4 regions of the Pantoea sp. X-Soil-ISGK-421 genome follow, and region 1 is predicted to be linked to each of the others. Evidence: predicted binding sites of a transcription regulator. Region 1 holds the regulator's gene; each other region holds the start of a gene.
What was found. Region 1 encodes CRP, which controls carbon source genes, mostly activating them, when cyclic AMP is high. Its sites were predicted from a motif close to ATGTGANNNNNNTCACAT; they were not measured.
Positions count from the first base shown of each region.

Region 2: the regulator CRP is predicted to act here: its motif matches at 3,932-3,949, upstream of mlc (sugar metabolism global transcriptional regulator Mlc).
Region 3: the regulator CRP is predicted to act here: its motif matches at 2,906-2,923, upstream of ompW (outer membrane protein OmpW).
Region 4: the regulator CRP is predicted to act here: its motif matches at 2,074-2,091, upstream of focA (formate transporter FocA).

Region 1 is NZ_AP035979.1:3,731,709-3,737,608, reverse strand. It holds gene argD (bifunctional acetylornithine/succinyldiaminopimelate transaminase) at 1-1,064, shown strand, start outside; gene AC6I8K_RS17325 (YccS/YhfK family putative transporter) at 1,061-3,139, opposite strand; gene crp (cAMP-activated global transcriptional regulator CRP) at 3,198-3,830, opposite strand; gene AC6I8K_RS17315 (OsmC family protein) at 4,135-4,539, shown strand; gene AC6I8K_RS17310 (phosphoribulokinase) at 4,620-5,489, opposite strand; gene AC6I8K_RS17305 (YheU family protein) at 5,551-5,769, opposite strand; gene AC6I8K_RS17300 (hydrolase) at 5,772-5,900, opposite strand, start outside.
Region 2 is NZ_AP035979.1:2,059,211-2,065,110, reverse strand. It holds gene AC6I8K_RS09625 (sugar transporter) at 1-863, opposite strand, end outside; gene AC6I8K_RS09620 (hypothetical protein) at 1,229-1,486, opposite strand; gene ynfM (multidrug efflux MFS transporter YnfM/SxtP(Kp)) at 1,655-2,911, opposite strand; gene AC6I8K_RS09610 (LysR family transcriptional regulator) at 3,006-3,902, shown strand; gene mlc (sugar metabolism global transcriptional regulator Mlc) at 4,037-5,254, shown strand; gene bioD (dethiobiotin synthase) at 5,360-5,900, shown strand, end outside.
Region 3 is NZ_AP035979.1:2,188,664-2,194,563, reverse strand. It holds gene tonB (TonB system transport protein TonB) at 1-491, shown strand, start outside; gene yciA (acyl-CoA thioester hydrolase YciA) at 542-961, opposite strand; gene AC6I8K_RS10200 (septation protein A) at 1,016-1,555, opposite strand; gene AC6I8K_RS10195 (YciC family protein) at 1,615-2,349, opposite strand; gene AC6I8K_RS10190 (YkgJ family cysteine cluster protein) at 2,377-2,793, opposite strand; gene ompW (outer membrane protein OmpW) at 3,040-3,672, shown strand; gene AC6I8K_RS10180 (BON domain-containing protein) at 3,719-4,033, opposite strand; gene trpA (tryptophan synthase subunit alpha) at 4,282-5,085, opposite strand; gene trpB (tryptophan synthase subunit beta) at 5,085-5,900, opposite strand, start outside.
Region 4 is NZ_AP035979.1:1,423,672-1,429,571, forward strand. It holds gene pflB (formate C-acetyltransferase) at 1-1,087, opposite strand, end outside; gene focA (formate transporter FocA) at 1,157-2,017, opposite strand; gene ycaO (30S ribosomal protein S12 methylthiotransferase accessory factor YcaO) at 2,380-4,137, opposite strand; gene serC (3-phosphoserine/phosphohydroxythreonine transaminase) at 4,448-5,533, shown strand; gene aroA (3-phosphoshikimate 1-carboxyvinyltransferase) at 5,614-5,900, shown strand, end outside.

The sequences.
Region 1 (5,900 bases):
TGACTGCATTGGGCCATTGCCATCCGGCGCTGGTGGAAACGCTGAAAACGCAGGGCGAAACGCTGTGGCACACCAGCAACGTGTTCACCAACGAACCGGCGCTGCGTCTGGCCAGCAAACTGATCGCTGCTACCTTTGCCGATCGGGTATTTTTCGGTAACTCCGGTGCGGAAGCCAACGAAGCGGCATTCAAGCTGGCGCGTTATTACGCCTGTAAAAAACACAGCCCGTTCAAAAGCAAAATCATCGCCTTTCACAATGCCTTCCACGGCCGCACGCTGTTTACCGTGTCGGTTGGTGGCCAACCGAAATACTCCGATGGTTTCGGTCCAAAACCGGCGGATATCGTGCATGTGCCGTTCAACGATCTTGAGGCGGTCAAAGCGGTGATTGACGATCATACCTGCGCCATCGTGGTCGAGCCGATTCAGGGCGAAGGTGGCGTTGTGCCGGCTACGCAAGAATTTATGCAAGGTCTGCGCGCGCTCTGTGATGAACACCATGCGTTGCTGGTGCTGGATGAAGTGCAGAGCGGCATGGGCCGCAGCGGCAAACTGTTTAGCTATGAACATTACGGCATTAAGCCCGATATCCTCACCACCGCGAAAGCGCTGGGCGGCGGATTCCCGGTGAGTGCGATGCTGACTACCAACGAAATTGCCTCGGTGATGGCGCCGGGCGTACACGGCACCACCTACGGCGGCAATCCGCTGGCCTGTGCGATTGCCGAAACCGCGTTGGATATCATCAACACGCCGCAAGTGCTGGCAGGTGTAGAAGCACGTCGTCAGCAATTTGTTGAAGCGCTGCAAGCCATCGACAGCAAATTCGCTATCTTTAGCGAGATTCGCGGCAAAGGTCTGCTGATGGGGGCCGCGCTGAAGCCGCAGTTTGCCAGCAAAGCGCGTGACATTCTCAACGCTTGCGCAGCGGAAGGGCTGATGATTCTCACTGCGGGCACCGATGTGATTCGTTTTGTGCCGTCACTGGTGATTGAACCTACCGATATCGCCGAAGGCATGACGCGTTTCGCCCGCGCGATTGAAAAGGTACTGGCCGCTTAATCCGCTTTAGGACGTAACACCTTGAGCCAGCGACCATGATGCGGTCGCTGGCTCCACGCCAGTGAAGAGATGGTGTGCATGACGTTAAGGTGCTGCAAGATCCGCTTCACATGCTGTTCGACAATCGTCACCGGCCCTTCATTAAGATTCTCCGGCGCCTCCAGAATATTACTGTCGTTGCCCGGCCCGTCATATGCCAGCCGCTGCTGACAACGCTGCAGCGCGATTTCACAGGATTGCAGATAACGTTCTGCCAGCTTCGCCGTCAACATGGTGTGTTCGCGCGCCAGGATCGTCATGGCGTTAATATGCTCGACAATGAACTGACTGTGCGTTACCCACATGCGCATATCTTTTAGATATTGCAGGTTAAAGCCCGGCTCGCTCGATGCCTGGTTCAATGAGTTGAACAGCGCATTGTGCGCCTGATTAACCTTCATGCGCTGATAAGCCAGTTTCTCGGGCGACTGTTCCGGTCCCAGCAACAGTCGCAAGGCATCCTGATACGCTTCCAGCGCATCGTGTGCGTTCTTGCGCAGCAGCCCGCTTTGCCACTGCGGCCACAACCAAATCATCCCGGCGAAGGCAATCAAACAGCCCATCAGGGTATCCATCATGCGTGGCAGTAAAAATTGCGCGCCGTTAAGTGACAGCAGCTGCAGCGAATACACTGCGGTGACGGTGAAGCCAATCATCGACCAGCCATAATATTTCCGCGTGATCAGATAACTTGCCAGCGTGATCCCCAGCATAAACAGCAGCGTGATCGATTCCGGCACCGCCAGCTGTAGCGAGGCGGCAGCGATCAGCAAACCCGCAAAGGTGCCCAGCGCACGGTGCTGAATACGCACGCGTGTCGCGCTGTAGCCGTTCTGGCTGACGAACATGATGGTCATCAGAATCCAGTAAGGTTTGGGAATGTTGAAGAACAGCGCCAACGCGCTGCCAAACATCAGCATCACGGCGAAACGAGCGGCGGTGCGTAACGCGGAAGATTTGAACGACAGATAACTGCGCAACGCCGGCAACAGCGGCAAACGGCGCTGGCGATCGGCCATCAGGTCACGTGTGTAGAGTGGCTTCTGCGTGCGCAACACGCGGGCGATGCGACTGAAGTGATACAGGCAGAAGTTGCCGACCGGATTATCCGGATGCTGGCGCGCAATTTTCTCCAGCGCGCCGAGCTGTTTCTCCATGTGAAAACGATCGGGTAATTGATGGTAGAGGATCGCATCGGCCAGCACGCGCAGCCGGGCTGAGATGATTTTGGCGTTCCAGCGAATCACCGCTTCGGCGTGGCTCTCCTCCACGAGCTTTTGCACCTCTTCGGGCTGATGCAAACTCACCGAGATGTGTTCCTGTAAATCCAGCGCCACCTGAAAAGCGCGTGTCAGACGTTTGTGGCTGTTATCACGGCTGGCCGACAACATGTGCATTTGCTGGTAGCAGGTCGTGATGAGATCGACCGCCTTTTGCTGGCGTGCCAGCAGGGGGGGCAGCGCTTTTTCCGGATCGGTCAACTGCGTCAGTAAGGTGTATTTGGCATCGCAATAATCGGCCAGCTCACGGAACAGCAGGCTAAGCGATTCGCGCATCGGCTGCTCTTTCCACAGCCAGAACCAGAACCAGTTGAACAAGCCGTACCACAGCGTGCCGCCTATGTAGAGCAGCGGCGGCACCCACATCGGCATGCGTCCCACTAAACTGAGCGTAAAGATGGCGGCGATTAACGTCGCGGGGAGCAGGCGCGCATGCAGTGGGCCGATTTCACCGGTCACGCCAATCAGCAGCGGCAGCGCCAGCAAAATCAGCGGCAGCGGAATTTGGTACGCGGTGAGGATTTGCATCAGGAAACTGCCGGTGGCAAACAGCGAACCCCCTACAATCAGGCGTTTGAAGAAGCGTTTGTGCGGCGTATCCAGCCCCGCCATATTGCAACAGGCAGGCACTAACGAGAACAGCAGACCTTTTTGCAGATCGCCAAACAGCCAGCCGAGAGCCACAGGCAGGCACAGCACCAGCGTTTGCCGCAGCGCATAGTTAACTTCAGGATGATAGATGATTCGGCGCCACATCAGCTCATCGCAAATAGAAACGGCGCGATGTTGCCATCACGCCGTGGGTGAGAAGAAATTAGCGGGTGCCGTAAACGACGATGGTTTTACCGTGTGCGGAGATCAGATTCTGATCTTCCAGCATTTTCAGGATACGACCCACGGTTTCGCGTGAGCAGCCCACGATCTGACCAATCTCCTGACGGGTGATTTTGATTTGCATCCCGTCCGGGTGAGTCATCGCATCTGGCTGTTTGGCCAGATTTAGCAGCGTTTGCGCGATACGTCCGGTCACATCGAGGAAGGCAAGGTTGCCCACTTTCTCAGATGTCACTTGCAGACGACGCGCCATTTGCGACGAAAGTCGCATTAAAATATCCGGGTTTACCTGAATCAGCTGACGGAATTTTTTGTATGAAATTTCAGCCACTTCGCAGGCAGACTTCGCACGCACCCAAGCACTGCGTTCCTGGCCTTCTTCGAAAAGACCGAGTTCGCCGATAAAATCTCCCTGATTGAGATAGGAGAGAATCATCTCTTTGCCTTCTTCATCTTTAATCAGTACCGCTACGGAACCTTTCACGATGTAGTACAGCGTTTCCGCTTTCTCACCCTGATGGATGAGCGTGCTTTTGGATGGATATTTGTGAATATGGCAATGGGACAGGAACCATTCGAGTGTAGGGTCTGTTTGCGGTTTGCCGAGAACCATTCGCTATTATCCTCTGTTGTAATCGTGCCCAAAATACAGGGGGCATTTTTCCCTGTCAGGCGGTTTAATCGTCGAGCGTTTCCAGTAAAGGAAAAATTATTCCGGGTGGACTCTTAAGCTACGCTTTTGATTCTTCCCGCCTTCGTCTGTAATGACGAAAATATTTTCAGCACTGTTTGTAGCACAGCTTTAGCGAGCTGTCTTGTGTTGTCTCGCTTCAGCAGAAGGGGGATTACTCTGGATTGCTGTTTGTCAGGTGAAAGCGTACTCTGGCGGCAAAACCGCCTCTTCAGGAGAAAGAATAATGCAGGCACGAGTGAAATGGGTGGAAGGTTTGACCTTTCTCGGAGAATCCTCATCCGGCCATCAGGTATTAATGGACGGTAATTCCGGTGATAAAGCGCCAAGTCCAATGGAGATGGTGCTGATGGCGGCGGGCGGTTGTAGCGCTATTGATGTGGTGTCGATCCTGCAAAAAGGGCGCAGCGATGTCGCCGATTGCGAAGTGAAACTCACTTCAGAACGTCGGGAAGAAGCGCCACGTATTTTTACCCACATCAATCTCCACTTCATCGTCAGCGGCAAAGCGTTGAGCGACAAGGCGGTTTCACGCGCTGTTGATTTGTCAGCGGAAAAATATTGCTCGGTGGCGATCATGCTGGGCAAAGGCGTGGAAATTACGCATAGCTACGAAGTGATCGCGCTTTAATGCTGGCAGGTGCGCATTAATGCGCACCCTACAAAACGCTCTCATTTCGTAGGGTCGCCATTCATGGCGACCAATGACACTCACTCAATCCGCTTCCCTTCAATGAGTCGCTGCACCAGCGGTAGCATAATCAGCTCCATCGCCAGTCCCATTTTTCCGCCCGGCACCACCAGCGTATTGATGTGGGAGATAAACGATCCCTGAATCATCGACAGGAGATAGGGGAACGCGATGCCTTCCAGACCGCGGAAATGAATCACTACGAAACTTTCGTCGAGCGACGGAATTTCGCGTGCCGCAAATGGGTTGGACGTATCAACGGTTGGCACACGCTGGAAGTTAATGTGGGTGCGTGAGAACTGTGGCGTGATGAAGTTGATGTAATCCTCCATCGAACGCACCACCGAATCCATCACCGCCTCACGCGAATGACCGCGCTCGCCCGTGTCGCGCACCAGCTTCTGAATCCACTCAAGATTAACAATCGGGACTACGCCAACCAGCAAATCGACATGCTCTGCGACATTTTGCTGCTGCGTGACCACGCCGCCGTGCAAGCCTTCATAGAACAGCACATCAGTGTTCTCCGGCAGCGGTTGCCAGGGGGTGAAAGTGCCCGGCACCTGATTCCACGGCACGGCTTCGTCGTATGTGTGCAAATATTTACGCGATTCGCCCAAACCGGTTTGGCCGTAATGCCTGAACGTCTGCTCAAGCAAGCCGAAGTCGTTGGCTTCCGGGCCGAAGTAACTGATATGGCGACCCAGATCGCGCGCCTTGCGGATCGCCATGTCCATTTCCGGACGCGTGAAGCGATGGAAACTGTCGCCTTCTACTTCCGCTGCATGCAAATTCAGCTGCTGGAAAATCTTACGGAAGGCAAGGCTGGTGGTAGTGGTTCCGGCGCCGCTGGAACCGGTAACGGCAATAATTGGATGCCTGGCTGACATAACAGAGCTCCCTGTGAGGTCCGGCGATGAGCATTGTTACCACGAATTGCCGCGGGGTGCATCAGCCGCGGAATTCACCTTTTGGCATGATATTGATGGATTCATGCAGTTCCGACCACACCAGCACCACATCGCCACGCTCCAGCTGGCGGCGCACGTCGGCAACTTTTTGCAGTAAACTGCGTTCCTGCTCGCCATAATCAGTACCTTCGCGTAACACAAAGGTTTCAATCAGGTTTTCCAGCGTGTCCGCTTCGAGTTCTTGCCAGGGAATAATCACAATTACACATCCAGATACGTTGAGAGCCAATCGGGTACGCGCTGTTCCAGCCACATTTTCGGTTTAAGCAAGGTGCCGCCGACAAAGCCAACGTGGCCGCCTTGCTGCGTCAGTTGATACTGAATCGATGC
Region 2 (5,900 bases), 1.7 Mb from region 1:
ATACATAGCGTGATCATCGCAATCGCGGCGATCAGCATCGCCGAAGGAAATTTATTCCCCAGCGTACTAAACAACACGCTGCCGATAATTCCCGCCGATCCAAACAGCAGTAAAAGCAGGGTGGTGAAATTATCGTCGGCATTGGCAACAATCTGCATAAAGGGTTCGATGTAGCTGTAAGCGGTGTAATGTGCCGTCACCACTACCGTGACCAAAATGTACATCGCCACCAGCGCTGGGCGGCGGAATAGCATCGGCACGCTGCTCAGTGACCCGGTGTGCTCGCTCGGCAGACGCGGCAGTATGCGCATTAGCAAGATCATCAACACCAGGGCGGAAAGGCCGATCATGCCGAAGGTGGTGCGCCAGCCAAGATATTGACCAACGATACGACCAATCGGCACGCCCAGCACCATCGCCAGCGCGGTACCGGTTGCCAGCATACTCAGTGCCTGCGTTTTTTTCCCCGCCGGCGCCACGCGAATCGCTAGCGAAGCGGTAATTGACCAGAAAACGGCGTGCGCTAAGGCAATACCGATACGTGAGATAACCAGTGAAGTGAAATCCCATGCCACGGAAGAGAGCACATGGCTGGCCACAAACACAATGAAGAGCACCGCTAACAGCAAGCGTCGCTCAATGTTGCGGGTTAGTAACATCAACGGCAGCGACAATAAGGCCACAACCCACGCATAGATAGTCAGCATGATGCCGACGTCAGCAGTTTTCATGTCATAGCTGGCGGCGATATCCGACAGCAGGCCGACCGGTACGAATTCTGTGGTGTTAAATACAAAAGCAGCAATGGCCAGCAATACAACGCGTAGCCAGGCCGTTTTACGGGAAACAGTAGTAGATTGCATGGATTTCAAATCTGTCAGACGGCGAGTGAAAGGGCGAGGTGGCACCCCATAAAGTGACCTGAGTCACAAATTTACGCTATTGTGGAGCATTAATGAGCGGAGGGAAACCGTTTGTCGGGATTTTATTACTGAATATTTTTTATCGCGAAAGTGGTTGTTAATAGCCTGAGGTTATTAGGCTTTCTGCTTACAACGCGAGAGTGACTTAGAGCGATAGCAGTGGGAAAGAGGCGACTGGACCCAACGACGGTTTTGCAGCGTTAAGGTCCAGTCATTATTACATTTAAATTTATTGTTATTGTGTAACGCCTCAGTCGTGCTTAACAAAAGAGCTTAAGCACATGGCCATTCTCAAATCATGATTATCAGAGTCGCACCATGTGTTTTAGTGCCACGCTATTTTGAGTCGTCATGTTTTTTTTTACATTAACCGGACAGCAATGCTCGCAGCCCAGCGCGCTGGCATAAAATTTACGGGCTTGCTGAATGGCGGCATTTGGCGTGTAAAAAGTACCAAGAAAACGGCGTACCTCATCGGCGGGCAAGAACGGGCAACCCGTTGCATGTACTACATGGTTGTCGTTATAGCCGGCGTGCTTATCGACGTAATAATAGCGTTCCATCTAACGTCCTCATTGCTGTGAAATAATAAAAGTCTAACTATTGTTGGAATGGAATGAATTATAGCGATGAATGGACGTTTTGTTTTATCTGGGACTGTGAGATCGGCGCATGGCGTGATTGAGAGAAGAGAACGGGGCACATCAGCCCCGTTTAACAGATGAAAGGTATTACAGTTTTCGGCACTGCAAACGCCAACCGACCAGCAAAGCCATTAATAATAGCAGGCTAATGAATGCGGTTACGCCCATCCAACCGTAACTGTGCCAGAATACGCCGCCCAACGTACCCGCCACGCTGGAGCCAACGTAATAGCTGAACAGATAGAGTGAAGATGCCTGGCCTTTAGCACGACGCGCACGCGGGCCAATCCAGCCGCTGGCAACAGAGTGTGCCGCAAAGAATCCGGCGGTGAACAGCATCATGCCGGGCAAAATTAGCCACAGTGAGTCAAACGCTGTCAGCAGCAATCCCGCTAGCATAATCGCAGTAGCGCCGATCATCACGGGAGCGCGCCCAAAGCGGCTGGTCATCGCACCCGCTTTCGGGGAACTCCATGAACCCGTCAGATAGACCACCGAGAGCAAACCCACCACCGCCTGGCTCAGCGACCACGGCGCGCTTAGCAGGCGATAACCAATATAGTTGAACAGGGTGACGAACGCGCCCATCAGCAGAAAGCCTTCAGCAAACAGCAGCGGCAGACCTTTATCGCGCCAGTGCAGACGGAAATTGATCAGCAAACTGCGCGGACGTAATGAGGCCGGACGGAAATGACGTGACGCGGGCAAAATTTTCCAGAACATCAGCGCGCCCGCCAACGCGAAGCAACCAATGACGCCTACCGCAACGCGCCACGAGAAGAAATCGGTCAATACACCGGTTAACAAGCGTCCGCTCATGCCGCCTATCGAGTTACCGCTAATATACAGTCCCATGGAAAAGGCGATGACGCGCGGATGAATCTCTTCACTTAGATAAGTCATGCCAACGGCCGCAACACCGCTCAGCGATAACCCAATCAGCGCGCGCATCTGCAAAATCCCTTGCCAGCTGCTCATGGTGGCGGAAATCAAGGTACAGATGGCGGCCAGCATTAACGCGGTAACCATTACCGATTTACGCCCAATCGCATCCGACAGCGGACCAGTAAACAGTAAGCCCAGTGCCATTAAGCCGGTCGATAACGAGAGAGAAATGCTGCTTTGCGCCGGGGAAACGCCAAATTGCTGCGAAAGCACCGGCAGAATGGGCTGCACGCAATAGAGCAGGGCGAAAGTAGCAAGGCCGGCGGAAAACAAGGCCAGCGTCACGCGCATAAACTGCGGCGATCCGCGTTCAATCCATTCTGAAGGGGTTGTAGCTGGAGCAGGCTTTACGGATAACTCGTCTTCATCGAGTATCACCGCCTGGGAAGAGCGACTCACGGAACATCCTCGTTTAAGCAATCATGGCGTTACTGTAGGAAAGGGATAATAGGTTGTACAATATATTAATAATCTCAAATAAGACGTTTAAAATATGAATGTAGAGTTGCGCCATTTACGCTATTTCATTGCCGTCGCGGAAGAACTGCATTTTGGGCGGGCCGCGCAGCGACTCAACATTTCGCAGCCGCCGTTAAGCCAGCAAATTCAGCAACTGGAACAGGAAATTGGCGCGCAGCTGTTTACCCGCACCAATCGCAGCGTACAAATCACGCCCGCCGGTGCGCTGTTTTTACAGGACGCGCGAGCCATTTTGCTGCAAGTCGAACAGGCTGCCCGTCGCGCTGCGCGCGTGCATACGGGACAGGAAGGTGAGTTGCGTATTGGCTTTACCTCCTCAGCTCCCTTTACCGGCCTGGTTTCAGATGCGTTGTATCAATTCCGCCAGCGTTGGCCGGAAGTGCACATTCAGATGCAGGAGAACAACACGCGGCAGCAACTGGCGCCTTTGCACGATGATCGACTGGATCTTGGCGTGATGCGCAATACGCCGCTGCCCAACGATTTGCAGCACCGCGTATTACTGCGCGAACCGCTGTGTGCGGTGGTGCATTGGGCGCATCCGCTGGCCGATGCTGAGTCGATTTCTATTCAGGCGTTAACCAATGAGCCATTTGTGTTTTTCGATCCGCAGGGTGGCACCGCGTTATACGGTGAAATCCTGGCGCTGCTGCATCGCTATCAAATTAAACCCTTTATTACTCAGGAAGTGGGCGAGGCGATGACTATTCTGGGCCTGGTGGCAACAGGGCTGGGCGTGTCGATTCTGCCGGCGTCATTCCGTCGGGCGCGTCTGGCCGATGTGGTGTGGATCCCTTTACAGGAGAGTGACGCGATTTCTGAGGTTTGGTTGGTCTGGTCGGCGACGCGAGAACCAACGGCGCAAATGACCAACATGATGTCGTTGATGCTGCAAAACGCGGAGAATTAACCCAACGCATTAAGTTGGGGGCAAAGTTTATGTGCGATAAATCACATTTCTAATCAAATATTTGACGTTCCCAGCCAATCTGCATCACCATAGCTGTTGTTTATTTAGAAGCGCGAAAATAATGGGAGTAGGGCGTGAATCTGTACAGTCAACCTGGTCATATTGATCAGATAAAACAGACCAACGCAGGTGTGGTTTACCGACTGATTGACCTTTACGGCCCGATTTCGCGTATTGAGCTTTCTAAACGTGCCCAGTTAGCACCCGCCAGCATTACCAAAATCGTGCGTGAAATGCTCGATGCTCATCTGGTACAGGAAACCGAATTTCAGGAACCGGGCAGCCGCGGTCGCCCAGCGATTGGTTTGATCCTCGACACTCTCGCCTGGCACTATCTCGCCGTACGCATTCAGCCCGGATTCATTACGCTGACGCTGCGCGATCTCAGCAGCCGTGCATTGCAGGAAGATCGTTTGCCGCTGCATGCCACCGCCGAAAAACCGCTGCTGCAAACCTTGCAGGAGATGGTGAATGACTTCTTTATTCGCCATCAAAGCAAACTGGAACGGTTAACCGCCATCGCCATTACCTTGCCGGGTTTGATCAACGCCGCTTCTGGCATAGTGCATCGTATGCCGGGTTACGACGTTCAGGATATGCCGCTGGCAGAAACCCTGGCGCAGCGCACCGGTTTACCGGTGTTTGTGCAGCATGACATTTCTGCCTGGACGTTAGCCGAAGCGTTGTTTGGCGCATCCAGTGGCGCGCAACACGTGATTCAGATAGTGATTGATGAAACCGTCGGTGCCGGCGTGATCAGCGGCGGACAATTGCTGCATAAAAATGGTCGAACGCTGGTGGAAATAGGCCATACGCAAATCGATCCTTACGGCCAGCAATGCTACTGCGGCAATAACGGCTGTCTGGAAACCGTCGCCAGTATCGGAAGTTTGCTTAATCTCACGGCACAGCGTTTGCCGTCGCAGCCCGACAGTTTATTGCATCACACGCCGTTGACGATCGAAAGCTTATGCGAAGCGGCACAGCAGGGTGATCGCTTGGCTCGCGATGTGATTGCTGGCGTAGGACATCATATTGGCCGCATGCTGGCGATGATGGTAAACATCTTTAATCCTCAACAAATCCTTATCGGTTCGCCGCTAAATAAGGCCGCTGATGTGCTTTTCCCTGCGGTGAGCAGTACCATTCGTCAGCAGGCATTGCCTGCTTACAGCCGTGAAATCCAGCTCACACCAACGGCTTTCAGCGATCCTGGCACCTTTGGTGGCGCTGCACTCATAAAAGATGCGCTCTATAGCGGCCATTTATTGGTAAAACTGTTGCAGGGATAATTAAAGCTCACCTTAAGTTTGTCCTAACGCAATCTGCCCGTGAAAACATTTCCTTAAACTGCCTCCTTCGCACGTTACACATCGCTTTAATGAAGGAGGAAAAGGGTGAAAACGCTTTTTGTCACCGGTACCGACACCGCGGTGGGTAAAACCGTGGTATCTCGCGCGTTATTGCAGTGCTTTGCCAAAGCGAATTTATGCGCTGCAGGTTTCAAACCTGTCGCCAAAAGCGCGCAACTCACACCTGAAGGCTTACGTAATAAAGACGCACTGTTGTTACAACAGGCTTCGGGTCTCACGCTTACTTATCCCGCCGTTAATCCTATCGCTCTGGAAGAGGATGAAATCAGCACCAGCTCGTCGCTAAGCATTGATTATTCATTGCTTAGTCGCAGCCTTAACGATTTGCAGGAGCGCGCCGCTCGCGTGGTGGTGGAAGGCACCGGCGGCTGGCGCAGTTTAATGAATGACTTGCAGCCTTTATCGCATTGGGTGCGTCAGGAGAATTTGCCGGTTGTGTTGGTTGTCGGGATTAAGGAAGGTTGTATCAGCCACGCTTTACTGACCGCCGAAGCTATTGCTCAGGATGGGTTGCAGTTGGTGGGTTGGGTGGCAAACCGTATTAATCCCGGTCTGGCGCATTACG
Region 3 (5,900 bases), 1.5 Mb from region 1:
CACCAGAGCCGCCAAAGGTTGAGCCCGTGCCGATTCCTAAGCCAGAACCGAAGCCGAAGCCAAAACCGAAACCAAAGCCAAAGGTTGAGAAGAAAGTTGAACCGAAACCGCGTCAGGAAGTGAAGCCGCAGGAAAATCCGTTTAAACAGGAAGCGCCGACCACGCAGACGCGCCCAACGACAGCACCAAAGGCGAATCCGACCGCAACACCGAGCATCTCTGATGGCCCGAAGGCGATGAACGTCAGCAAGCCTGCTTATCCGGCGCGAGCGTTTGCATTGCGCGTTGAGGGACGTGTGCGCGTGCAGTTTGATGTTGATAGCGAAGGTCGTGTGGATAACGTTGAAATCTTGTCGGCTGAACCACGCAATATGTTCGAACGTGAGGTTAAGCAGGCGATGAAGAAATGGCGCTATCAACCGGGTCGTCCAGGCAAGAACCTGACTATGAATATTGTGTTCCGCATCAATGGCGGCGCCAATATTGAGTAAGCACTCTTGGTTGAGAGGAAAAAAAGCGGTCAGTTGACCGCTTTTTTGCGTTACAGATCGCTTAAATTGCTTCTGCCGGGCGGCAGAGGGCGAGATTGCCCGGTGTTGTCAACGGCGACGTAGACAAATACCGCTTCGGTTGCGCAGTAGGTCTGTCCGATAGGCTCGGACGATACTTTTTTAATCCACACTTCAACATTGATGGTCATAGAACTGTTGCCGGTACGGATGCAGCGCGCGTAACAGCTCACCACATCACCAACCGCCACCGGTTTTAAGAACGTCATTCCGTCCACGCGCACGGTGACGACGCGCCCTTCGGCAATCTCTTTGGCCTTGATTGCGCCGCCCATATCCATCTGCGACATCAACCAGCCACCAAAAATATCACCGTTGGCATTGGTATCCGCTGGCATGGCCAGAGTACGCAATACCATCTCGCCTTGCGGCGACTTATGTTTTTCGTCCATTGCTCAGTTCTTCTGCAGGTGAAGAGAAGCCCGACGCTGTCGGGCGGAGTGGCATTATTTTTGTTCTTGTTGCGGCATCTGTCGCCAGATATACACGCCGCTTAACAGGGTAAAGAGCAGGGTCAGGCCGGTTAGACCGAACACTTTAAAGTTAACCCAAAATTCCTGCGATAACCAAAACGCAACATAAATATTCGCTAAGCCACAGGCAAGGAAGAAGATTGCCCAGGCAATGTTGAGGTTGCGCCAAACCCCTGATGGCAGTTGCAACTCTTTACCCAACATGGTTTGGATAAGCGGTTGCTTCATGAACCACTGACTATAGAGTAGCGCGACGGCAAACAGAGAATAGATAACCGTGACTTTCCATTTGATGAATTCATCGTTATGGAACACCAGCGTCAGGGTGCCAAAGACCGCAACCAGCACAAAGGTGAAAATGGTCATTTTTTCCAGCTTGCGGTAAAGCACCCAGCTAACGACCAGCGCCAGACCGGTGGCAACGATCAATGCGCCAGAGGCGACAAAGATGTCGTAGAGCTTGTAGAAAATGAAGAAAACCACCAGGGGAAGAAAATCGAGTAACTGCTTCATAGCGTTTCCAATTAGGGCAGGAGCATTCAGTTATGGCGCTCGGGTGAGCGCCATAACGATTAACGTAACAGCATATACAGCCGGTACAGATAGATAATCAGCACAGCGGAGACCATATTACCCAGCGCGTTCAACACCACGGAGGCGATATTCGCTGGCAGTACGGTCAGTGATGAAAAGAAGAACATCAGCACGATTTTGGCCAGTAGCCACAGAACTATGGCGGGTGCGATAACCTTAATATTCTTCCAGGCGAGACGCATGCTGGCGCGCATTGCGCCAATCACGCCAAGCTTTTCATTGGCAAGAATCACCGGCGCCAGCGAAAACAGGATGGCCAGAATCACACCGGGCACCATCAGCACCATAAAGCCCAGTTGCACCAGCAGGGTGATCAGGAAGGTTTGCAGCAGCAGCTTAGGCAGGATTGGCGCAGAAGCACCAATAGCGCGCAGCGCGCTGACACGTTGTCCGCCCGATACCATCGGGATCAGGAGCAGCATGCCGCCCAGCAGCAGCGTGTTGCCTACCAACGCTGCAAAGGTGCCAGCAGCGGAAGCACGCAACAAAATACGCTGCTGATCCGGAGACATATTTTGTACCAGCTCAAACAGCGACGATGCGCTGTCATCTGACTGGCTCAACAACGAGAGCTGGTCTTCATCTGGCGTTAACGCGTGGCCGACGATCACAGTAATGAACGAGGTCAGCAGCGCCAGCAGTAAAATAGTAACCAGCTGATGGCGCAAAAAATTTCCTGTGTCACGGTATAACGAGCTTGCCGTGATAGACATGTAAACTCCTTGAAAGAACCGGATTAATTAACCCGGCGATTGTACATGTTCTACTGGCGTGCTGGCACCCGCATTGCGATAACTTTCTGTCATCTCAGGTAAAGAAGGGTTAAAAAGCGCAGGAAGACCGTAGCGAGCACGGGCGCGATCGCAGGCTTCGTTCAGTTCACCGTTCTCGCCGGACATCGAAAACTCCCGACAGGGCGAAGGGCGCTGCTGATAAATGCCGCAGGAGACGCAGCCGCCGACCTCGCCCTGCAGCGCAACACAGCGCGGCTGGCGTTGGTTGGTGCCGCGCATATTGCGCATAAACGGGGTTAACGGTTCGGTTAATTCAACCGGAACGGCACCGGCGCCATCATCGGCTTCGGCCCAGTAAAAAGAGACACGGAAGTGCGCGCAGCATGCGCCACAGGTCACGCAAGGATTTAGTGAATCGCTCATCTGATCGCCCGCCACCTCTAAGGCATCGAACCAAAATCACACAGGGAAAAGGTAAAATAATCACGGCGAAAAATTTTCGCAAGCGGACTTTTATTACGCGCTGTAAAGCCAAAATTGATCTGAATCAATTCATTGTTTTTTAAGTGATTAATTTATATTGATGCAGATGATCTTTTACCAAAAAAGGGGTAAATGTTGTGCCGCATTCAACATTGAGACCCATCTTTATTTGGCAAAGGAGTGATTATGAAACTGGCAAAATGCGCACTGCTGATGGCGCTGGCAATTCCGCAACTGGCTCTGGCTCATGAAGCCGGTGATTTCTTTATGCGCGCAGGGAGCGCCACCGTCCGTCCGACCGAAGGCTCTGACAATGTGCTGGGTATGGGCGGCTTTAACGTAAGTAACGATACGCAGTTGGGTTTGACCTTTACCTATATGGCAACGGATAACATCGGCGTTGAGCTGCTGGCTGCAACCCCGTTCCGTCATAAGGTTGGCCTCGGCGCCACCGGAAATCTGGCCACCGTGCGCCAGCTGCCGCCAACGTTAATGGCGCAGTACTATTTCTTTGATAGCAAAAGCAAAGTCCGCCCGTACGTTGGCCTCGGTATCAACTACACCACTTTCTACGATGCCAAATTCAATCAAACGGGTGAGGATGCTGGTTTAAGCGACCTGAGCGTTAAAGATTCCTGGGGCATGGCGGGCCAGGTGGGTCTGGATTATCAAATCAACCGCGACTGGATGCTGAACGCATCGCTGTGGTACATGGACATTGATACCGAAGTGAAATTCAAAGCTGGCGGTGAGCAGCAGAACATCAACACGCGTATTGATCCGTGGGTGTTCTTCTTTGGTGCGGGATATCGATTCTGATCGGCAACCAGAAATGAAGCGGGCGACCAGAAGGTCGCCCGTTGTGTTATTTGATCTGCATATTGTTAACCACAGATTTCACGCCCGCTACACTACGCGTGACAGAAACCGCGCGATTTGCCATCTGCGGTGAGCTAACAAAACCGCTCAGCTGAACTTTGCCCTTAAAGGTTTCCACGTTGATTTCCGTGGATTTCAGCGCTTCGTCATTAAGCAGCTGAGCCTTCACTTTGGTGGTGACTACCGTATCGTCGATGTAACCGCCAGTGCCTTCTTTAGTTGCTGTTGGTGCACATGCGCTAAGAGCCAGCGCCATTACCGCAGCCATCATAAATCCTGCAACGACTTTGAAAAATTTCATTGTTTATCTCCCTGTCTTAGATGATGTTTCGCCGCAACGGGGCGGCGCAGTTAATTGTGGTCTGGCGTTGCGAAATCGGCAAATCGCCGCGTGCAAAAAAGATGAAATTAGCTGATTTATGCCATTTATTGATCTCATTGCGATTATAGCTGGCCGGAAAAGCGAAGACTAAGGGGGAGATGGGCAGAGGGATGTTTGTGAGGGTAGTAAGGCCTTATCCGCGTCGACGAATAAGGCCCTGAATGCTTTTAGTGGGTGGCCGCTTTCAGGTCGCTAACAAAGGCTTTCAGTTCGCTCAGCAGCGTTGTCGGATCGTTCTGATTACGCTCGATGATTTTCACAATCGCCGAACCGGAAATCGCGCCGGCCGCGCCCGCAGCGATCGCTTCTTTCACCTGGCCAGGTTCAGAAATCCCAAAGCCCTGCAGCGGTGGGGCTGCGTTAAACTCACGCAGTTTTTCGATCAGGTGATGCAGCGGTAGACTGGCACGATTTTCCGACCCGGTTACACCCGCACGAGACAGCAGATAGGTATAACCGCGGCCATGCGCGGCAATTTCACGCAGCAGCGCATCGTCGGCATTTGGCGGACAGATAAAGATCGGTGCCACATTGTGGCGCATCGCAGCCTGACGGAATGGCGCAGACTCTTCCAGCGGCACATCCGCAACCAGCACCGAATCCACACCGACCGCCTCGCACTGGGCATAAAAGTTGTCGATACCTTTGCTGAACACCAGATTGGCGTACATCAGTAAGCCAATCGGCAGGTCAGGGTATTTCTGGCGTACGGTGGCCAGCATTTCAAAACACTGCGCCACGGTGGTGCCAGAAGCAAAGGCACGCAGCGTCGCACCCTGAATGGTTGGGCCATCGGCCAGCGGATCCGAAAACGGGATGCCAAGTTCGAGTGCATCTGCGCCGCCTTCCACCAGGGTATCGATGATTTTCAGCGACAGTTCAGGAGAAGGATCGCCGAGGGTAACGAAGGGGACAAATGCGCCTTCTTTCTGCGCCGATAGACGTTGAAACAGCTGATTGTAACGTTCCATCAAATCTCTCCCTTGGCTTTCAAAATATCGTGAACGGTGAAGATGTCTTTATCGCCGCGGCCAGAAAGGTTAACCACCAGCAGCTGCTCTTTTTCTGGATTTTCGCGGATCATTTTCAACGCATGTGCCAGCGCATGTGAAGACTCGAGTGCCGGAATAATACCTTCAGCACGGCACAGCTCTTTGAAGGCGCTGAGGGCTTCATCATCGGTGATCGAAACATATTCAGCGCGGCCGATACTGTTGAGATGCGCATGCTGAGGCCCCACGGACGGGAAGTCCAGACCCGCAGAAATCGAGTAGGACTCTTCAATCTGGCCCTCTTCGGTTTGCATCATCGGGGCTTTCATCCCGAAGTAGATCCCCACGCGACCGTGCTTGAGCGGCGCACCGTGTTCACCGGTTTCAATACCGTGACCAGCGGGCTCAACGCCAATGAGGCCCACACTTTCTTCTTCGATAAAGTCAGCGAACATGCCGATAGCGTTCGAACCACCGCCCACGCAGGCTAACACGGCATCCGGCAGGCGACCTTCACGCTCAAGAATCTGCGCTTTGGTCTCTTCGCCAATCATGCGCTGGAATTCACGTACAATGGTTGGGAACGGGTGCGGGCCTGCAGCGGTGCCGAGCATGTAGTGCGCGGTTTCATAGCTGCCAGACCAGTCGCGCAGTGCCTCGTTACAGGCATCTTTCAGCGTTGCGGATCCGCTATGCACTGGAATCACTTCCGCGCCCATCAAACGCATACGGAACACGTTTGGCGACTGACGTTCAACATCTTTGGCACCCATATAGATGCGGCACTTCATGCC
Region 4 (5,900 bases), 2.3 Mb from region 1:
TGTAAAGCGTATTCAGGAAACGGAAGGTGCTTTTGGTCACCAGCGTACGGCCATCGACGCCCATACCGGCCAGTGATTCTGTTGCCCAGATTGGGTCACCAGAGAACAGCTCATCGTATTCAGGCGTACGCAGGAAGCGTACCATGCGCAGTTTCATCACCAGATGGTCAATCAGTTCCTGAGCATCTTCTTCAGTCAGTTTACCTGCCTGAATATCACGATCGATGTACACATCCAGGAAGGTCGATACGCGACCAAAGGACATCGCTGCACCGTTCTGTGATTTAACCGCAGCGAGATAGCCGTAGTAAGTCCACTGAACTGCTTCTTGTGCATTGGTGGCTGGCAGCGAAATATCTGAACCATATTTAGCGGCCATCTCTTTAATCTGACCCAGCGCGCGGTGCTGCTCAGAAATCTCTTCACGCAGACGAATGGTGGCTTCCAGATCTACACCGTTCTCCATATCGCTCTGAAGAGAGTTGAACTGCGCGACTTTGTCTTTCATCAGATAGTCGATGCCGTACAGCGCAACGCGACGGTAATCCCCAATGATACGGCCACGACCATAAGCATCGGGCAGGCCAGTTAGCACGCCTGATTTACGGCAGCGCATGATGTCTGGGGTATAAACATCGAATACGCCTTGGTTGTGGGTTTTACGATAATCGGTAAAGACTTTTTTCAGCGCTGGGTCGAGTTCACGGCCATAAACTTTGCATGAGCCCTCAACCATCTTGATGCCACCAAACGGGATAATGGCACGTTTTAAAGGCGCTTCAGTTTGCAGGCCAACGATTTTTTCCAGGGACTTGCTGATGTACCCCGCATCGTGAGAGGTAATGGTTGATGCCAGATCGGTGTCAAAATCAACCGGCGCGTGAGTGCGGTTTTCGATTTTGATGCCTTCAAGCACGCTGTCCCACAATTTAGTGGTTGCTGGAGTCGCGCCTGCAAGGAAGGATTCGTCGCCTTCATACGGTGTATAGTTTTTCTGGATAAAGTCACGGACGTTGACGCTATTCTGCCATTCGCCGGCGCTAAATCCTTCCCAGGCTGACGCCATTTTTTCATTCAGTTCGGACATGATATACCTGCCTTATTTAGGGAGACTTTGACGTATGGCGCACTGACTCAGCACGCCCGTACTAATTCATTAATGCACCGGCTCATCACCACGCAGATAGATTACCCAGTAGGTCAAACCGACTAATAATCCGCCGCCAATAATGTTGCCGATGGTCACGGGAATAAGGTTATTAAGAATAAAATCGCTAACGCTAAGTGATGGAAACTGTGCGGCACTGGCACCGGCCATTTGCCAAAATTCAGGGCTGGCGAAATCGCGAATAACGATGGCCATTGGGATCAGGAACATGTTGGCGATGCTGTGTTCAAAACCGCAGGCGACAAACATCGCTACCGGTAAGATCATCGCAAACATCTTATCCATCAAACTGCGACCGGAGTAACTCATCCATACTGCCAGGCAAACCATCAGATTGGCGAGGGTGCCGAGACTGACAGCTTCAATAAAGGTGTGATGCATTTTATGGTCAGCGGTTTGCAGGACGTTCAAACCCCAGGCACCATTCGCCACCATGTGTTCTCCGGCTAACCAGATCAGCGCGACAAAGAACAGCGCGCCAAACAGGTTTCCAATATAAACGGTCAACCAATGTCGACCCAACTGCAGCCAGGTAATTCGACCGCTGGCTTTAGCCACTACGATGAGCACGGTTGAGGTGAACAAATCAGCACCGCAAACCACCACCAGCATTAAACCTAGCGAGAAACAAATGCCGCCGATCAGTTTTGCTATGCCATAGGGCATTGCTCCACTTCCGGTGGTAGCAGTGATATAGAAGACAAACGCGATTGAGATAAATACGCCAGCAGTGATGGCAAGGAAGAATGTAGTTAAAGGACGTTTAGTAGCTTTATATATGCCGGCTTCTTCTGCAACTTTCGCCATTGCCGCCGGTAATAATGAATTAAAAGGGTTGTCAGCTTTCACACTAACGCTCTCCAAAAATTGCCTGTAAAGATACTAACAAAGGAGTATAGGTCAGAAATTGATGTGGATCATATTTGCCCGGAAGGTTGACGATAAGCGAAGCGATAATTAGTCTTTTTTTATATTAAACCACTGAATTTAATGAAATAAATAATTTTTAATTAATGCAAAATAAGTTGAAGGGGATGGTGGTGAAGGCTTGGTTCTGTTAAATTTCATTAACGATTGAAGCTGAACTGTTATTTAATAATGTATTTTACTCTCTATGCATAACCCTTATAAAAAAATGGCACTGATTTTATCAGTGCCATTTACGCTTCCGCTAATTTTTATCAATAATCATTAATGAGTGAAGTTTATTTTTATGCCCAATAACGACGTTTAGCGGTCTGCAATTTTTCATAGGCAGCTAACAGGGACTGATGCGCAGGGAAAGCTTTCAGGTCCAGATCGACAGCTTGCAATCCATAGAATGGCGCTTCACCACTGATTGCGGCGGAAGCTGCATCAACAGCTGCTTGTCCATACATACGAACAAAGGCGCGATGGTATTGAAGAGGATCGCGCTCCTCTTCCATCGCCAGCAACAGCAAAGTTTGCAGGCAGCGATAATAATTAGCGCGCTCTTCACTAAAGATTGACTGATTGAATTCCATCGTCCATTCAGTCCAGATAAGCGCCTGATCCAGGTCGCCTCCGGCCAAAGCCAGCATCGCTTTCAGCTCACCAATACGCAGCGTATACCAGCCATTGTCTTTACCAGATGCAAGACCCAACAGTTCGCGCACGCGGGTAAAGTCATCATGACCTTCCTCATCCAGCTGCACGATCAGATCGAGATAAGCTTCGGGTTCCCATTGGCTTTCTGGCAACGCCAGCAGCGTTTCGCGCAGCGGTGCGCCCATGCTGTTATTCGCCAGCAGCAGATCTTCTGCCGGATAAATGTCCGACATGCCCGGCACGATTATACGGCAGGCGTACACGCTAAGATGTTCGTAATCGGCGATGTATACTTCTTTGTCTTCCGCGCGGAAGATCGCCATTAGGGTGTCGAACTCTTCGTGAGTCGTACCTGCAAAGCTCCAGTCAACGAAGGGATAATCCGCATCGTCTTTAAACAGGTCCCAGGAAATCAGACCGCTTGAATCAATGAAGTGCGTTTCCAGATTAGCGTGCTCTGCCACCTCTTCATCGTCAAATGTCGGTGGAGTGAACACGTCGAGATCTTTCAAACCACGGCCTTGCAGCAGTTCGGTTACGGTACGCTCTAGCGCCACGCCAAAGTCGGGATGTGCGCCGAAGGAAGCAAAACAGGTGCCGTTTGCCGGATTAAACAGTACTACACAAATCACCGGATATTTGCCGCCCAGAGAAGCGTCATAAGAGAAAATTGGGAAACCTTCCGCTTCCAAACGTTCAATCGCCTCAATCACGTCAGGGTAACGCTGCATCACTGCTTCAGGGATTTCTGGCAGGCTAATAGATTCCGCGATGATACGATTCTTGATATGACGCTCAAAAACTTCAGACAGGCCCTGCACACGCGCTTCGTTCGCGGTGTTACCGGCAGACATGCCGTTCGAAACGTACAAGTTACCGATGATATTCATCGGGATATAAACCGTTTGCTGGTCAGATTGACGAGTAAAGGGCAAACCACAAATACCGCGCTCGTCATTGCCCGATTGCAGATCAATCAGCTCAGAAGCCCCCAGGCTTTCTTCGGGATCGTAAAATTCGCGCAGACGCGCATCCAGAATGCCGTCCGGCAGGCTGTCATCCTCTGTGAGCGGGAACCACTTTTCATTCGGATAGTGAACAAAATCACCATTGGCGATTGATTTACCTAACCAGAAATCGGCGAAGAAGTAGTTGGTCGAGAGACGCTCAAAATATTCACCCAGCGCAGAAGCCAGAGCGGCCTTTTTGCTGGCACCTTTGCCATTTGTAAAGCACAGCGGGCAGTCGCGATCGCGAATGTGCACTGACCAGACGTGTGGCACCGGATTCAGCCAGGAAGCTTCTTCAATATTGAAACCAAGGTCTTGCAGTTTCTGCTGGAAGCGTGCAATGGAATCTTCCAGTGCGGCGTCTTTTCCGGGGATAAACGTTTGCGTCATGGTGGCGCTCTCTTAAGTCAATGGGGTGGGCGTAAAGCGCGCAATAATACGGGTTTTATACTTGCTTCGCTATTCAGTCCGCCAAATTTATCTCAGTCTGGCTAAGGTTTTTACACCCTTTGGCTTCCAGATTTTTCTTTCTGAAACCGCCTCACAAAATTCCGCGGCTTAATGCATTTATGACATAAGCTGCGGTGGGGCTGGCTCTGGAAATGTGATCGCCGCCGGATTAATGATTGCAGCCATCTGGAGGCAATGATAAAACCGGTGAGGTATTCATAACCGTTCGATATGACAGTGGTGAGGGGAAATGACTCAGGTTTATAATTTTAGCTCTGGCCCGGCTATGCTGCCGGTAGAAGTGCTCCGTCGCGCAGAACAAGAACTGACAAACTGGCACGGGTTAGGCACCTCGGTGATGGAGATCAGTCACCGTAGTAAAGAGTTTATTGCTGTTGCGGAAGCAGCAGAACAAGATTTTCGCGATCTGCTGAAGATCCCATCCAACTACAAAGTTTTATTCTGCCACGGTGGTGCCCGTGCACAGTTCGCTGCAATCCCCGGCAACTTGCTGGGTGACGCTAAAACCGCGGATTATATTGACGGCGGTTACTGGGCTCATAGCGCAATTAAAGAAGCCGAAAAATTCTGTTCGCCTAATACGATTGATATTAAAACCACGCGTGAGGGTAAGCGTGCTTTATTACCGATGCGTGAATGGCAGTTAAATGATGATGCGGCTTATGTCCATTTCTGCCCGAACGAAACTATTGATGGCATTGCCATTGATGAAGAGCCGCAATTTGGCGATAAAATCGTAGTTGCTGACCTCTCTTCTACTATTCTGTCTCGTCCAATCGATGTGAGTCGCTATGGCGTTATTTATGCAGGGGCACAAAAAAATATCGGGCCAGCAGGCTTAACATTGGTGATTGTGCGTGAGGATCTGCTGGGTAAAGCACAGCGTTATGTGCCTTCTATCCTTGATTACAAAGTGCTGGCCGAAAATGAATCAATGTTTAATACTCCGCCAACTTTTGCATGGTATCTCTCTGGCCTGGTATTCAAATGGCTGAAAGAGAAGGGCGGCGTGGCCGAGATGGACAAGCTGAATCAAGCAAAAGCAGACCTACTGTATGGCGTGATTGATAACAGCGCGTTTTATCGCAACGATGTGGCAAGTGAAAACCGTTCACGTATGAACGTGCCATTCCAGTTAGCCGATTCTGCGTTGGACAAAGTGTTCCTGGAAGAATCTCTCAAGGCAGGTTTGCACGCGTTGAAAGGTCATCGCGTGGTTGGCGGTATGCGTGCATCGATCTACAATGCGATGCCGCTGGAAGGCGTTAAAACGTTGACTGAATTCATGGTCGATTTCGAACGTCGCCACGGCTAAAAGTTTTTTCATGCCAGCCTGTCTGGTATCAGACCCCGTCATAAGATGGGGTCTCGTATTTTCTGGAGATTTGGTTTCACATGCAGGACTCCCTGACTCTACAACCGATTGCTCGCGTTGACGGCACGGTAAACTTACCGGGTTCAAAAAGCGTCTCGAACCGCGCACTCTTGCTGGCCGCGCTGGCAAATGGCACCACCCGCCTAACTAATTTGCTTGATAGCGATGACGTTAAACATATGCTAAATGCGCTTAAAGCGCTGGGTGTCAGCTTTACGCTCTCAGACGATCGCACCGTATGTGAAGTTGTGGGCAACGCGGGCCCATTACGCGCTGAAAAGCCGCTTGAATTGTTTCTCGGTAACGC